DNA from 3 places in the Mycobacterium sp. ELW1 genome. Region 1 is predicted to be linked to each of the others. Evidence: predicted binding sites of a transcription regulator. Region 1 holds the regulator's gene; each other region holds the start of a gene.
What was found. The regulator LexA, encoded in region 1, represses DNA repair genes until DNA is damaged. The targets are predictions, from matches to a motif close to CGAACANNTGTTCG.
Positions count from the first base shown of each region.

Region 2: cofD (2-phospho-L-lactate transferase) is a predicted target of LexA. The motif match lies at 2,555-2,568, and genes of this name have one in related genera.
Region 3: ruvC (crossover junction endodeoxyribonuclease RuvC) is a predicted target of LexA. The motif match lies at 1,777-1,790, and genes of this name have one in related genera.

Region 1 is NZ_CP032155.1:3,824,757-3,829,657, forward strand. Features, by position in the region: gene D3H54_RS18125 (PhzF family phenazine biosynthesis protein) at 1-519, shown strand, start outside; gene nrdR (transcriptional regulator NrdR) at 525-989, opposite strand; gene D3H54_RS18135 (LysM peptidoglycan-binding domain-containing protein) at 1,079-1,561, opposite strand; gene lexA (transcriptional repressor LexA) at 1,775-2,434, shown strand; gene D3H54_RS18145 (LGFP repeat-containing protein) at 2,453-4,579, opposite strand; gene D3H54_RS18150 (acyl-CoA dehydrogenase family protein) at 4,801-4,901, opposite strand, start outside.
Region 2 is NZ_CP032155.1:4,599,513-4,604,413, forward strand. Features, by position in the region: gene D3H54_RS21890 (phosphomannomutase/phosphoglucomutase) at 1-1,010, opposite strand, end outside; gene D3H54_RS21895 (DUF3499 domain-containing protein) at 1,088-1,513, opposite strand; gene D3H54_RS21900 (metallopeptidase family protein) at 1,676-2,098, shown strand; gene D3H54_RS21905 (WhiB family transcriptional regulator) at 2,126-2,485, opposite strand; gene cofD (2-phospho-L-lactate transferase) at 2,785-3,786, shown strand; gene D3H54_RS21915 (coenzyme F420-0:L-glutamate ligase) at 3,786-4,901, shown strand, end outside.
Region 3 is NZ_CP032155.1:3,664,572-3,669,472, reverse strand. Features, by position in the region: gene D3H54_RS17325 (hypothetical protein) at 1-264, shown strand, start outside; gene D3H54_RS17320 (hypothetical protein) at 319-579, opposite strand; gene D3H54_RS17315 (TetR/AcrR family transcriptional regulator) at 668-1,258, opposite strand; gene D3H54_RS17310 (cupin domain-containing protein) at 1,255-1,704, opposite strand; gene ruvC (crossover junction endodeoxyribonuclease RuvC) at 1,808-2,380, shown strand; gene ruvA (Holliday junction branch migration protein RuvA) at 2,377-2,970, shown strand; gene ruvB (Holliday junction branch migration DNA helicase RuvB) at 2,967-4,031, shown strand; gene D3H54_RS17290 (DUF1304 domain-containing protein) at 4,043-4,426, shown strand; gene D3H54_RS17285 (GGDEF domain-containing protein) at 4,452-4,901, opposite strand, start outside.

The DNA of each region.
Region 1 (4,901 bases):
TCAACCACAGCGCACGCCCGCATCTTCACTCCGGCCACCGAATTGCCGTTTGCCGGGCACCCCACCGTGGGCGCGGCCTGGTGGCTACGGGAGCGCGGCACGCCGATTCACACTCTGCAGGTTCCTGCCGGCATCGTCGGGGTTTCCTACGACGATGACCGCACGGTGATCCGGGTTCGGGCGGAGTGGTCACCGGAGTTCGCCATCCACGACCTGGAGTCGGTGGACGAGCTGCTGGCCGCCGATCCGGACGATTATTCCGACGACGCGGAGCATTATCTGTGGGCCTGGCTGGACCGCGACGGCGGGCACATCCGGTCGCGGATGTTCGCCGCCGACCTCGGGGTGCCGGAAGACGAGGCCACCGGATCGGCGGCGGCGCGGGTGACCGATTACCTGAGCCGTGACCTGACGATCACACAGGGCAAGGGATCGCAGATCTTCACGACGTGGGACGCGCAAGGGTGGGTGCTGATCGCCGGCCGAGTGGTCAGCGACAGTGTGCGACAGCTGGATTGAGCTGCTCAGCCGGATGTGCCGACGGACCGGTGCGCGCGCAGCGCCTCGATCTCGCGCTCGAAGTCCTCAGCTGAGCTGAACGAGCGGTACACCGACGCGAATCGCAGGTAGGCGACCTCGTCGAGTTCACGAAGCGGGCCGAGGATGGCGAGTCCGACCTCATTGCTGGGGATCTCGGGCGAGCCGGCGGCCCGCACCGTGTCCTCTACCTGCTGCGCCAGCAGATTGAGCGCGTCGTCATCGACGTCGCGGCCCTGGCAGGCGCGGCGAACGCCGCTGACGACTTTTTCCCGGCTGAACGGCTCGGTGACGCCGCTGCGCTTCACGACCGCCAGCACCGCGGTCTCCACAGTGGTGAACCGCCGGCCGCACTCCGGACAGGAGCGGCGACGCCGAATGGCCTGGCCTTCATCGGTCTCGCGGGAATCGACAACGCGGGAGTCCGGGTTGCGGCAGAACGGACAGTGCATGACCGCTCCTTCGCTCAGTGGCCCGATACGTCGAACCATTGAGAGCCTACCTGCGCCGCCCGCGGGAGCGGCTGCGGCCGGCACGGCCGTCAGCCGATCGGCGCGATCAGCGTCTGCCCGGCGTCCAGCGACGCCGACTCGAGCTTGTTCAGGTCGCGGATGCGCTGCGCCACCTGTCCGGCGGGCGCATCCGGTGCGACCCGCCCGGCCAGCTGCTGCAACGTCTCCCCCGCCTGGACCTGGACGACGGCGAGCTGATCCGGCATCTGCTCGGTGGCCGCCGGCGTGGCGCTGAAGTGCCCGACCAAGCCCAGCCACAGCGTGATCAGCGCGGCCACCCCGGCCAGCGCGATCGTGACCGCGGTGCTGACCGGCCGGCGGGTATGCGGTGCCCGGGAGAACGCGACACCGGTGCCGCGGTACTGCATCGGCGTGATCGCCGGCCGTGCCGGGTACGGCCGATGCGCGCGGCCGCCGGCCGGGCGGCGCCGAGCAGGCACAACGGGCGCGCCGGCTGTCCGCCGGTACACCGGTGCCGAGATGTAAACCTGTCGATCATCGATGACTGTCACGTCCGTGTCCTTCCTTCAGGGCCGCCCCGGTTCGCTCTTGTGTTCGAAATATACTCGATCATGCGTTCGAACACCGAACATGTGAGCGAGCGTGTTCGAAGAATAAATCCGACCACCGACAAGTTCTGTTCCGCCGGCCGCCGAGAACGCAGAATCGCGACACGGTCGAACAAATGTTTGAATTTTGACGCGGGCCCGGCTAGATTCGGCCCCATGAGCGAGCGCAGTGAGACATCCGGGCTGACCGAGCGGCAGCGAACCATCCTCGACGTAATCCGCGCCTCAGTCACCAGCCGCGGCTATCCCCCCAGCATCCGTGAGATCGGCGACGCCGTCGGGCTCACTTCCACGTCATCGGTGGCCCACCAGCTGCGCACTCTGGAGCGCAAGGGCTATCTGCGCCGCGATGCCAACCGGCCGCGTGCGGTGGACGTGCGCGGAGCCGACGACGCGGTGAGCACCGTGCGCACCGAGGTCGCCGGTTCGGACACGCTGCCCGAGCCGACCTTTGTGCCAGTGCTCGGCCGGATCGCTGCCGGCGGCCCGATCCTCGCCGAGCAAGCCGTCGAGGATGTGTTCCCGCTACCGCGCGAGTTGGTCGGCGACGGGTCGCTGTTCCTGCTCAAGGTCGTCGGTGAGTCCATGATCGACGCCGCGATCTGCGACGGCGACTGGGTCGTGGTCCGTCAGCAGAATGTGGCCGACAACGGCGACATCGTCGCGGCGATGATCGACGGCGAGGCCACGGTGAAGACGTTCAAGCGCACCGGCGGTCAGGTCTGGTTGATGCCGCACAACCCGGCGTTCGACCCGATTCCCGGTAACGACGCCGCGATCCTCGGCAAGGTCGTCACCGTTCTGCGCAAGGTCTAGCGGACGGGGGCGGAAGCCTCACTCCGCCTTGTGGAATCCGTTCGCCTGCGCGAGTTCCTCACTGGCGAACCACACTTCGGGCACGGTGTGGTCGTAGAGCGCCGAGTCCGGGGTGTAGTACAGCCCCGAATGCGTATTGGCCTTGACCACATACCCCTCGGGCGCCTGATACGGATCCGACAGCGGAAGGTGGATCGCCGGGCGATTGGCTGCGGCTTCGGCGTGCACGTCGGACTGCAGGACCTCTGCCGGCTGGGTGGAGTCTTCTTCCTCGATGTCGACGACGTCGGACTCGAGAATCTCCTCCGGTGCCGGCTCGGGCGCCAGTGGGGTCTCCGGCTCCGCGGCGCGACGACGCCGCGGCGTGCCGAGCTCGCCCATGTCGAGTCGCCACATCGATTGCGACTCTCCGAGATTCACCGCCGCATGCCGGCCTGAATCGCTCGATTCGTCGTCGTCTTCGACTTCCTCGACCTCGGCGTACTCGAGTTCCGCGGGCACCTCGTCGGCTTCCTCAGCCTCGTACCCGCCGGTTTCGGCAGCCTCGGCGGGAATGCGGGTCGGCGTGGTGTCGATGGCGTCCTGATCGCCGTCGAACACGTCCTCGGGTCCGGGTTGAGACTTCTCGTCTCCCTCGGGCGCCCAGCCGAAGCCCGGCGCAGCGGCGACCTGCGGGACGCCGCCGTCGGGATAGGTCGAGAAGCGCGAGGCCGCCGCCGCGTCGGCCTCACCGGCCACCTCACTGGGCCAGTGATCGTCGTCGTCGTAGTCCTCGAAGTCGTCGTCGATCTCCTCGCCACCGCTACGGCGGCGCTGCAGCCACAGCACGCCCAGGCCGATCACGGCCAGCAACAACAGGACCGGGACGATGATCAGCAGCCACCACCAGTGGAAGGTGGAACCGCTGCCGGACTTGGCGCCCGACTGGCCGGCCTGCGGCCCGGCAGCCGGAACCTGAACGCCGGACAGCGAACCGGCGAGCTCCGGCGGTTTGGTCGTGAACGTGTTGCTGGCCTTGTTCCAGGAGATTTCGCCACCACTGAACTTCTGCGTCACGGTGTCGCCGTTGACGCTCTGCTCGCCGGTCGGCACTCCCAGCTTGCCAGTTGCCCCGCCCAGCTTGGTCCAGGCGGCGTTGATCGCACCGCGCACCACGATGGCGCCGTTGTCGGGCGTCCAGAAGATCACCGGTTTGTCAGCGGCGCTGAAGGCGCTGACCCGGCTGTTGGGCGCGCCGCCGTCGGCTTCGGTCCCGGTCGGCAGGCCCAGGTCGCCGGTCGGCCCACCCTGCGCCTCGTACTTGGCCAGGATCGCGCCCGTCACCGCATGCGCGCCGGTGGCCGGTGAGTAGAAGATCTTGCCGCCCGCGTAATCCTGGGCGGCGCCGTCGGTGCCGATGGCCTGCTGGGCTCCTTGGCGGGCACCGAGCGGTCCCGCGAGGCCCCCGGCGGCCCGCCAGGCCTGGTTGATCGCCGTCGTCGCGTCGCTGGGTACCTCGACACCGGTCAAGTTGCCAGCGAGCTCGGGCGGCACGGTGGTGAAAGTCTTCGCGGCGGTGTCATAGGAGATCTCGCCGCCGGTGAACTTCTGGCTGATCACCGTGCCGTTGAAGGTCTCATCCTCGGTGGGGACGCCCATCGTGCCTGCCGAGCCACCGAGCTTGTCCCACGCCGCGTTGATGGCGCCGCGTACCACCCACGCGCCGGTCGCGGGTGTCCAGAAAATGGCCGGCTTGTCGCTGGCACTGAACGTGCTGACCTGGCTGTCCGGCCCGACCAGACCCGCGACCGCGTCGATGGTGGGGAATCCGAGGTCGCTGTCGGCGGCACCGCCGAGCGCCTGGTACTTGTCCAGGACTGCCCCGAAGAGCAGGTGGGCGCCGGTGGCCGGAGTGAAGAAGATCTTGCCGCCGCTGAAGTTCTGCGCGAATCCGTCGCCGACGGCGTAGACGTCGCCGTCCTTGGTGCCTACCGGCGAACCATCGCCGCCTGCGGTCTCCCACGCCTGATTGATGGCGTCGCCCGCATCGGTTTCCGGACTCGCGATCGCCCCGGGCGCCCACAGCAGCGCGGCCGCAGCCGTCGCGAAGACGCCGAGCGCCATCCGCCCGACGCCTCTACTGAGACGACTTCCAAGCCTGGTCATGCACTCTCCCCGCAGTGTCGGTCAAGATGCTTCCCCTCATCCTCCGCGTCAACTGTGCTTCAGCACCTCACGACACGCGGCGTTTCGACGAGATAACCGACGCGTTGACGGGGGAAAACACCCGAAATCCCCAGGACAAACCGGGGCGCATCACCAGCGCCCTCCGCTTCGGCAGCCGAGTGACGGGGAACCAAAACCGCAGTTCAGCCCCGCTTGCGGGGTCAGACGCCCAGGCTGCGGCCGATGATCTCTTTCATGATCTCGGTGGTGCCGCCGTAAATCGTCTGGACGCGGGCATCGAGGTAGGCCTTGGCCACCGGAT
Region 2 (4,901 bases), 770 kb from region 1:
CGGAAGTAGTAGTGCGCCGAATGTTCACCACCGAAGATCGCTCCGGTGTCGGCCATCAGAGCCTTGATATATGAATGCCCGACGCGCGAGCGCAGCGGCGTTCCACCCCGTTCGACGACCAACTCGGGCACCGCACGGGACGTGATCAGGTTGTGGATGACGGTGGCGCCGATCTCCCGGGAGAGTTCGCGACCGGCGACCAGCGCGGTGACCGCCGACGGGGAAACGGGGCCACCGCGTTCGTCGACGACGAAACACCGGTCGGCGTCACCATCGAACGCCAGCCCGATGTCCGCTCCGGTCTCCACCACGAATTTCTGTAGGTCGGCCAAATTGGCCGGCTCCAGCGGATTGGCCTCATGGTTGGGAAACGAACCGTCGAGCTCGAAATACAGCGGCAGCACCGTCAGCGACTCGATCGGGCCGAGCACCGCCGGCGTCGTGTGGCCGGCCATGCCGTTGCCTGCGTCGACCGCGACCCGCAGTGGTCGCAGGTCGGCGACGTCGACCAGCGAACGGAGGAACTTCCCATACTCGGCCAGCACATCCTGGTCACGGACCTGCCCATGCGGCCCGTCGTAGCCGGGAACCCCGGCGATCACTTCGTCGCGGATGATCGCCAGCCCGGTGTCCTCACCGACGGGCTTCGCCCCGGCGCGGCACAGCTTGATGCCGTTGTAGGCAGCCGGATTATGGCTGGCGGTGAACATGGCGCCCGCGCAATCCAGGAAACCGGACGCAAAGTACAGCTGATCGGTGGAGGCCAGCCCGATCCGCACCACATCGAGACCCTGGGCGGTGACCCCGTCGGCGAATGCCGCGGCGAGCGCCGGCGAGCTTTCGCGCATGTCGTAGCCGATCGCGATCCGGTCGCCGCCCTCGTCGCGAATCAGGCGGGCGAACGCGGCGGCGACGTCGGAGACGAACGCGTCGTCGATCTCTTGCCCGACCAGACCGCGCACGTCATAAGCCTTGATCACACGGCGAACCGCGTCGGCGGGCCTCGACATGACAGATCTCCTGACCGAGAGGGACTCTTGGCCGCCAGCCTATCTGTTCCGCGCCCCCGGCAAGGGCGGCTATCGGGTCAGTCGGTGGGGTCCGGCAGTACCCGCAGGTGCCCACGGCGGCGGCCGGCGGTCGTCGGTCGATGCGCAGCCGCCGGCATTATCGGAGTTCCGGTCGCGGGCGCATGCGCGGCGCCGCTGGGATCGGAGAACCCGGCGATCGGCGGCCGCGCCGGCAACTCACGGCCTTCCCGGACTGCGTCGGCGAGGGCGACGAGGTCATCCTCATCGGGGAACTCCGGCAGCGGCCCGGCGTGGCGAACCAGCTCCCAACCGCGTGGGGCGGTGATCCGATTGGCATGAGTGATGCACAGATCCCACGAATGCGGTTCGCGGGAGATTGCCAGCGGCCCGACGACCGCAGTCGAATCTGAGTAGACGAACGTCAGCGTCGCCACCGCATATTGGGGGCATCCAGGCCGGCAGCAGCGACGAGGAACATTCACGTCCGTGAGGCTATCGCGGTTCATTCACAGGTAGCCGGGGGACACGCGCAGCCGCCAGGCGGCCGATTCACAACCGTTACGATCACATCCGTGGCCGATTCCCGCAGCTCCCGGCGAGGTGGCCGATCCGGTGGCAGCCCGGGGTCGCGCCGGGGGCGTGAGATGCGGGGTCCATTGCTGCCGCCCACGGTGCCTGGGTGGCGCAGTCGCGCGGAGCGGTTCGACATGGCGGTGCTGGAAGCCTATGAGCCGATCGAGCGGCGCTGGCAACAACGGCTCACCGGCCTGGACGTTGCCGTCGACGAGATCCCGCGCATCGCGCCGAAGGATCCGGACAGTGTGCAGTGGCCCGCGGAAGTGGTGGCCGACGGGCCGATCGCGTTGGCCCGGCTGATCCCAGCCGGAGTGGACGTTCGCGGAAACTCGACACGCGCCCGAATTGTACTGTTTCGCAAGCCGATCGAGCGCCGGGCCAAGGACTCGATCGATCTGACCGATCTTCTTCACGAGATTCTGGTGGCGCAGGTGGCCACCTATCTCGGGGTCGAGCCGTCGGTCATCGACCCGACCATTGACGACGACTGAGTCGGAGTCTCCGACCAGCGGTCGTCGTCAGATGATGCCGCGCTTGAGGCGACGACGCTCCCGCTCGGAGAGTCCGCCCCAGATACCGAAGCGCTCATCGTTGGCCAAGGCGTACTCAAGGCACGACTCACGGACCTCGCAGCCCAAGCAGATCCGCTTGGCCTCGCGGGTGGAACCGCCCTTCTCGGGGAAGAACGCTTCGGGATCGGTCTGCGCGCACAGCGCGCGTTCCTGCCACTGGTCTTCGTCATCGGCCGAATCCGGCGTCGCATCGATGATCGGGTCTGGCACCAAACTCAAGTGAGCGCGTGCCATTACCCCCATCGTCTGCGAACCGGTAATGGACTGCGGCAACCCCATCGTGCCGAACACGTGCTCATAGGACATTTCCGCCTCCTCACCTGGTTTCGTAGATCTTTTGCATGTCGCCCACTATTGAAGTGTGCCCAACTCGTTCGAACACTTGGTCGAATCGCGGTCTGGGACACCGAAACCGGCTGGTCCGACCGGGAAATGACACTGATGTGATTAGACACTTATGCAGTGGCCCGGTCAAGCGATTGAACCGAAATTAATACCATTTCCCTTGGATAATTCGGCGAGTCGATGCCCCGGCGTGTCCTCGGAGTGACGCGATCGTGACCGCGTTCGTCGCCGAAACGGCCGACCGCCTAGTGTCGATCGGTGTGAAGATCACCGTTCTGGTCGGCGGCGTCGGGGGCGCCCGCTTCCTGCTGGGCGTACAGCGATTGCTCGGCCTGGGCCAGTTCGCCGGCCAGATATCCGGAGCCACAGGCGATCTTGATCACGCGCTGACGGCCGTGGTCAACATCGGCGATGACGCATGGATGCACGGTGTGCGCATCTGTCCCGACCTCGACACCTGCATGTACACCTTAGGTGGAGGTATCGACCCCGAGCGCGGCTGGGGACATCGCAACGAGACGTGGCACGCGAAAGAAGAATTGGCGGCCTACGGTGTCCAACCCGATTGGTTCGGCCTGGGCGACCGCGACCTCGCCACACATCTGGTGCGAAGTCAGATGCTGCGTGCGGGATATCCCCTGTCGCAGGTGACCGAGGCGCTGTGCCACCGCTGGCAGCCGGGGGCCACGCTCCTGCCGGCCAGTGACGACCGGTGCGAAACCCACGTTGTGATCGACGATCCCGACACCGGGGACCGCAAAGCCATCCACTTCCAGGAGTGGTGGGTGCGCTACCGGGCCCAGGTGCCCACTCACAGTTTCGCGTTCGTGGGGTCCGAAAACGCCACTGCCGGGCCCGGTGTCGTCGACGCGATCACCGAAGCCGACGTCGTCATGCTCGCCCCGTCGAACCCGGTGGTGAGCATCGGAGCAATCCTCGCCATCCCCGGTGTCCGCGCCGCGCTGCGCTCCACACCCGCCCCGGTCGTCGGCTACTCCCCCATCATCGGCGGAAAGCCGTTGCGCGGCATGGCCGACGAATGCCTATCGGTGATCGGGGTCGAAACCTCCTCGCACGCCGTCGCCCGCCACTACGGCGCACGCTCGGCGACCGGAATCCTGGACTACTGGCTGGTTTCCGAAGGCGATCACGCCGACGTAGCCGGCCTGACGGTGCACTCGATACCGCTGCTGATGTCGGACCCGGCGGCCACCGCCGAAATGGTGCGCGCCGGGCTCGAATTGGCCGGGGTACAGCGGTGATCGGCTCAAGTCCAACGGCGCCGCCGAGCGGCGACCACGGTAGCGCGGCTCCCGTCGAAATCCTGCCCGTCCCCGGGCTTCCGGAGTTCCGCCCCGGCGACGATCTGGCCGGCGCCCTCAGTTCGGCGGCACCATGGCTGCGCGACGGCGACGTCGTCGTGGTCACCAGCAAGGTGATGTCCAAGTGCGAGGGTCGCATCGTCGCGGCGCCGGCGGACCCCGACGAACGGGACGCGCTGCGCCGCAAGATCATCGACGATGAGGCCGTGCGGGTGCTGGCCCGCAAAGGTCGGACGCTGATCACCGAGAACCGCAACGGCATCGTGCAGGCGGCCGCGGGCGTCGACGGCTCCAACGTCGGGTCAACCGAATTGGCCCTGCTGCCGATCGATCCCGACCGCAGCGCTGCCGCGCTGCGCACGGCATTGCGCGAGCGGCTCGGCGTGAATGTCGCGGTCCTGGTCACCGACACCATGGGTCGGGCCTGGCGAAACGGCCAGACCGACGCCGCGATCGGCTCCGCCGGGCTGCCTGTCCTCTACGGATACGCCGGCGCCGTCGACCGGCACGGCAACGAGTTGGTGGTCACCGAAGTCGCCGTCGCCGACGAGATCGCCGCCGCCGCCGACCTGGTGAAGGGCAAGCTGACCGCCGTGCCGGTCGCGGTAGTCCGTGGCCTCGAGCTCGACGACGACGGGTCCACCGCGGCGCGCCTGGTGCGCGGCGGTGAGGACGATCTGTTCTGGCTGGGCACCGCCGAGTCGCTGGAACTCGGGCGCCGCCAGGCCCAGCTGTTGCGCCGCTCGGTGCGACAGTTCGCGCCGGAGCCGGTCGACCACACGCTCATCGAAGACGCCGTCGCCGAAGCACTCACCGCACCGGCCCCGCATCACACCCGGCCGGTGCGGTTCGTCTGGTTGCAGGACCATGGCCGTCGCATCACACTGCTGGACCGGATGAAAGACGCCTGGCGCAAGGATCTTTCCGGCGACGGCAAGCCCGCCGACGCCGTCGAACGGCGAGTCGCCCGCGGCCAGATCCTCTACGACGCACCAGAGGTCGTCATCCCGTTCCTGGTGCCCGAGGGCGCCCACAGCTATCCCGACCCGGACCGC
Region 3 (4,901 bases), 160 kb from region 1:
CGTCGCTGGTGGTGGAAGACGATCCCCTGGGAGACCGGCTTCGCCACCCTCGACGCGCTGATCTTCCTCATCGTGCTGCCGTTCATGGTGATGTGGCCGTTCTGGCTGTTGGCCAAATGGTGCGGGGTGCCGTGGACGATCATCACGACGCGAGACGGTGAGGAAATCGGCCGCGAGAAGGTGAAGGGTTGGGCGCGCTCCCGTGCGCGGATGGAGGAGATCATCCAGACGCTGCGCGATGGCATGCCCTACAGCGTGTCCTGACCGGTCCTGTCCGCGCGGGAGGGGTCGCTGACCCCGTTCACCACCGAGGTCTGATCAACGCATTCCGTGGCCGGATCCGTCGTGAAAGATCAGTCCGCCGCCGAGCAGAAACGGATATAGCGTCGGGTACGGCACATCCTGTGGTGAGGCGGTGAGCTGGGCGTTGCCCGGTGTCTCGCATTGGCTGTTGCCATCGCTGACGACGGTGCAGACCATGTGCGGATCGTCGGCCGCCGCGGCAACCGGAGCGGAGAGGACCGCGCCCGCGATGCCCGCGGCCACGAGGCCGGCGGCGAGACGGATGGTGAGTGTCATGAGGACTCCTTCAAAACTGAACGTACAGTTTCGAAATGTATAGCGCCCGCGCTGTGGCGATTAGTCCCATCCGCGCCGGTGAACTGGCTCACCGGGACAGCCCGCGCAACGCCGCGTCGACGATCGCATCGGCGGCGGTGTCATCCAGTTCCGCGTGGCCGGCCATCAACCGGTACAGGGCGGGTCCGATGATCAGGTCGATCGCGACCCCGGCATCGATATCGCCGCGTAGCTCGTCGCGGGCCACCCCGCGCTCCCAGATGGATTCGAGCGCGGCACGGCGCGAGCGGATCAGACCGTCACGCAGAGCGGTGGCGACCTCGGGGTCGAATTGCGCTTCCCCGAACAGTTGCGCGAACACCCGCCCGCTGGGGCCGGAATAGAAGCGGCACAGTCCCCGCAGCCAGACCGTGAAATCCGTTCGGGCCGAACCGGTGTCGGGGTCGGGGGAGTCGGCTTGCAGCTCCGAGAAGAACGCGTCGATCGCCACGCCGTACTTGTTGGGCCACCACTTGTAGATCGTGGCCTTACTGGCGCCGCTGCGGGCCGCTATCTGCTCGGTGGTCATGGCCCGCAGACCGAACTCGTGCAACAACTCCGACGTCGCGCGGACGACCGCCGAGCGGGACTGCTCACTGCGCGGCCGTCCGTGGTCTTCGGTGATGTCGTCGAGGCTCACAGCGGATACAGCCGCTCCAGATTGACCACGATGGCCTCCTGCGTGCTGCGCGAGATCACGACGACGGCCGGCTCCTCCAGGTCGGGGTTCTCCTCGCGGTGCGGCAGATGCGGCGGCACGAAGATGTAGTCGCCCGGCGCGGTGCTGATTCGCACTTCGTCCACACCGTCGTGGAAGACGAACTGCGGGTGCCCGCTGCGCACGAAGATGGCGGTCTCCGACTCCCCGTGGTGATGGTTGGCCGACGCCACGCCGGGCCCGACGTGGGTCTCGCCCATCCACAGCTTTTCCGCCCCGACCGTCGCGCCGCTGATCGCGGCGAAGCGCTGCATGCCGTCGGTCTGACCGGTGCCGCCGTCGAGGTCACCGGCGCGGATATGGCGCACTTGATTGCGAACCGGCTCGGTTCCGGACAAGTCGGGATGGAATGCGTCGGGGCCGCCCATGGACCGACCATAACCACGCGCGGGAGACAGCGTGTCCTGACCGGTCCTGTCCGCGCGGCCCGCTACTGTGATCGAACAGCTGTTCGTAGTCGGAAGGCGATCCGTGCGGGTGATGGGAGTCGACCCTGGGTTGACGCGCTGCGGACTCTCGATGATCGAGAGCCGAGGTGGCCGCCAGGTCATCGCGCTGGACGTCGATGTGGTGCGCACGCCGTCCGACGAGCCGTTGCAGCGTCGGCTGCTGACCATCAGCGACACCGTCGACCATTGGATGGACACCCATCAGCCCGATGTCGTGGCGATCGAGCGGGTGTTCGCCAACCAGAACGCCAACACCGCGATGGGCACCGCGCAGGCCGGTGGGGTGATCGCACTGGCCGCCGCCCGCCGCGGTATCGACGTGCATTTCCACACCCCCAGCGAGGTCAAGGCAGCCGTCACCGGGAACGGGCGCGCCGACAAGGCCCAGGTCACCACGATGGTCACCCGCATCCTGCAGCTGCAGCAGAAACCGACCCCGGCGGACGCCGCCGACGCACTGGCCCTGGCGATCTGCCACTGCTGGCGCGCCCCGATGATCGCCCGCATGGCGCAAGCCGAGGCGATGGCCGCCGAACAGAAGCGGGCTTACCAGGCCCGGCTGAAGTCGGCGCGCACCCTGAAGGCAGCCAAGTGATCGCCTCGGTACGGGGCGAGGTCCTCGACATCGCCCTCGATCACGTCGTCATCGAGGCCGCCGGCGTCGGCTACAAGGTGATGGCCACCCCGTCGACGCTCGCGACGCTGCGCCGCGGCAGTGAGGCTCGGTTGATCACCGCGATGATCGTCCGCGAGGACTCCCAAACCCTGTACGGATTCGCCGACTCCGATGCGCGCGACCTGTTCTCGACCCTGCTCGGGGTCTCCGGCGTCGGCCCCAAGATCGCATTGGCGACACTGGCCGTCTATGACGCGACCGCGCTGCGTCAGGCGCTGGCCGACGGCGACGTGACGGCATTGACCCGGGTGCCCGGCATCGGCAAGCGTGGTGCCGAACGTATGGTGCTGGAACTGCGGGACAAGATCGGCGCGGTCGCCGGTGGTGCGGGCGTGGCCGCGGCCACCGGGCACGCGGTGCGCACCCCCGTGGTGGAAGCCCTTGTCGGACTTGGCTTCGCGATCAAGCAGGCCGAGGAGGCCACCGACAAGGTTTTGGCGGCCGACGGTGAGGCCAACACCTCCACGGCATTGCGTGCGGCGTTGTCGCTACTAGGAAAGACCAAGTGAGCAGATTCGACGACGAGGACGACGAGGCAGTCGATCGCGACGTGTCGCCGGCGCTGACCGTCGGTGAAGGTGACGTCGACGCCAGCCTGCGGCCGCGCTCGCTGGGCGAGTTCATCGGCCAGCCGCGGGTGCGCGAGCAGCTGCAGCTGGTCCTCGAGGGCGCCAAGAACCGCGGCGGCACACCGGATCACATCCTGTTGTCCGGGCCGCCGGGGCTGGGCAAGACATCACTGGCGATGATCATCGCCGCCGAGCTGGGCTCCGCGTTGCGGGTGACGTCCGGGCCGGCCCTGGAACGCGCCGGTGACCTCGCCGCGATGCTGTCCAACCTGGTCGAGGGCGACGTGCTGTTCATCGACGAGATCCATCGCATCGCCCGGCCCGCCGAGGAGATGCTGTACCTGGCCATGGAGGACTTTCGGGTCGACGTCGTCGTCGGGAAAGGCCCTGGGGCGACGTCGATTCCGTTGGAGGTTGCGCCGTTCACCCTGGTCGGCGCGACCACCCGCTCCGGTGCGCTGACCGGACCCCTGCGTGATCGCTTCGGGTTCACCGCGCACATGGACTTCTACGAACCGCCGGAACTGGAACGGGTACTGGCCCGCTCGGCCGGGATCCTCGGCATCGAACTGGGATCCGAGGCCGGCTCCGAGATCGCCCGCCGCTCGCGGGGGACACCCCGTATTGCCAACCGCCTGCTGCGGCGGGTGCGCGACTACGCCGAGGTGCGCGCCGACGGGGTGATCACCCGCGATATCGCCAAGGCCGCGCTGGCCGTCTATGACGTCGACGAACTCGGCCTGGACCGGCTGGATCGCGCGGTGCTCTCCGCGCTCACCCGGAGCTTCGGCGGTGGCCCGGTCGGGGTGTCCACCCTGGCCGTCGCGGTGGGGGAGGAAGCCACCACGGTCGAAGAAGTGTGCGAGCCGTTCCTGGTCCGCGCCGGAATGATCGCGCGGACTCCCCGTGGGCGGGTGGCCACGCCATTAGCCTGGACCCACCTGGGTATGGTTGCGCCGCCGCGGGCCAGTGGGCTCGGCCAGTCCGGCCTATTCGAGTGATGGGAGCGCCGATGATCATCGCCGCCTTGGTTTTCGCCGGCCTCGCCGCGCTGCTGCACGTCTACATCTTCACGATGGAGTCGTTGACCTGGACGTCGCCGCGCACCCGCAAGACGTTCGGCACCACCGCCGAGGAAGCCGAGACCACCAAACTGATGGCGCTCAACCAGGGTTTCTACAACCTGTTCCTGGCGATCGTCAGCATCGTGGGTATCGTCGCAATCACCTTGGGGCACACCGGGATCGGCGCTGCCCTGGTGTTCGCGGGTGTCGGTTCCATGCTCGCGGCGGCGGCAGTGCTGCTGGCGTCGGCCCCGGACAAGGCGCGGGCCGCGATCACCCAGGGGGCGTTCCCGTTGGTCGCGGTCGTGCTGTTGGCGATCGCGCTCGTCTGACCTTCGGGGCCCGCGTCCGATCGGACTACGCGGTGCTCGTCGCGGCCCGGTGGCGGATTTGGTTTCCGCCCGCCCGCTTGGCGTCGTACATAGCGGCATCGGCTGCGTCCACCAGCCCGGAGAGCGTCGCAATCGCGCCGCTGCCGATATCGCTCAGTGCGATCGATGCGACTCCGACGCTGGCGGTCACTCCGCCGGGCGCGGTCGCGACGGCCTTGCGGATGCGTTCGGCGGTGCGTTCGGCGTCGTCCGGCTCGATCAATTCGGCAATGAGGAACTCTTCACCGCCGAGACGGGCCACCACCGAATTCATGGCGCTGGCGCGGCGCAGGTTGTCCGCTACGGCGACCAGGACCACGTCGCCGTAGCCGTGGCCATGGGCGTCGTTGATCTGTTTGAACCCGTCCAGATCCACCAGAATCACGGCCAGCCACTGCGACTGCGCCCTGTCCGCGGCGACGATCAGCTTCAGCGC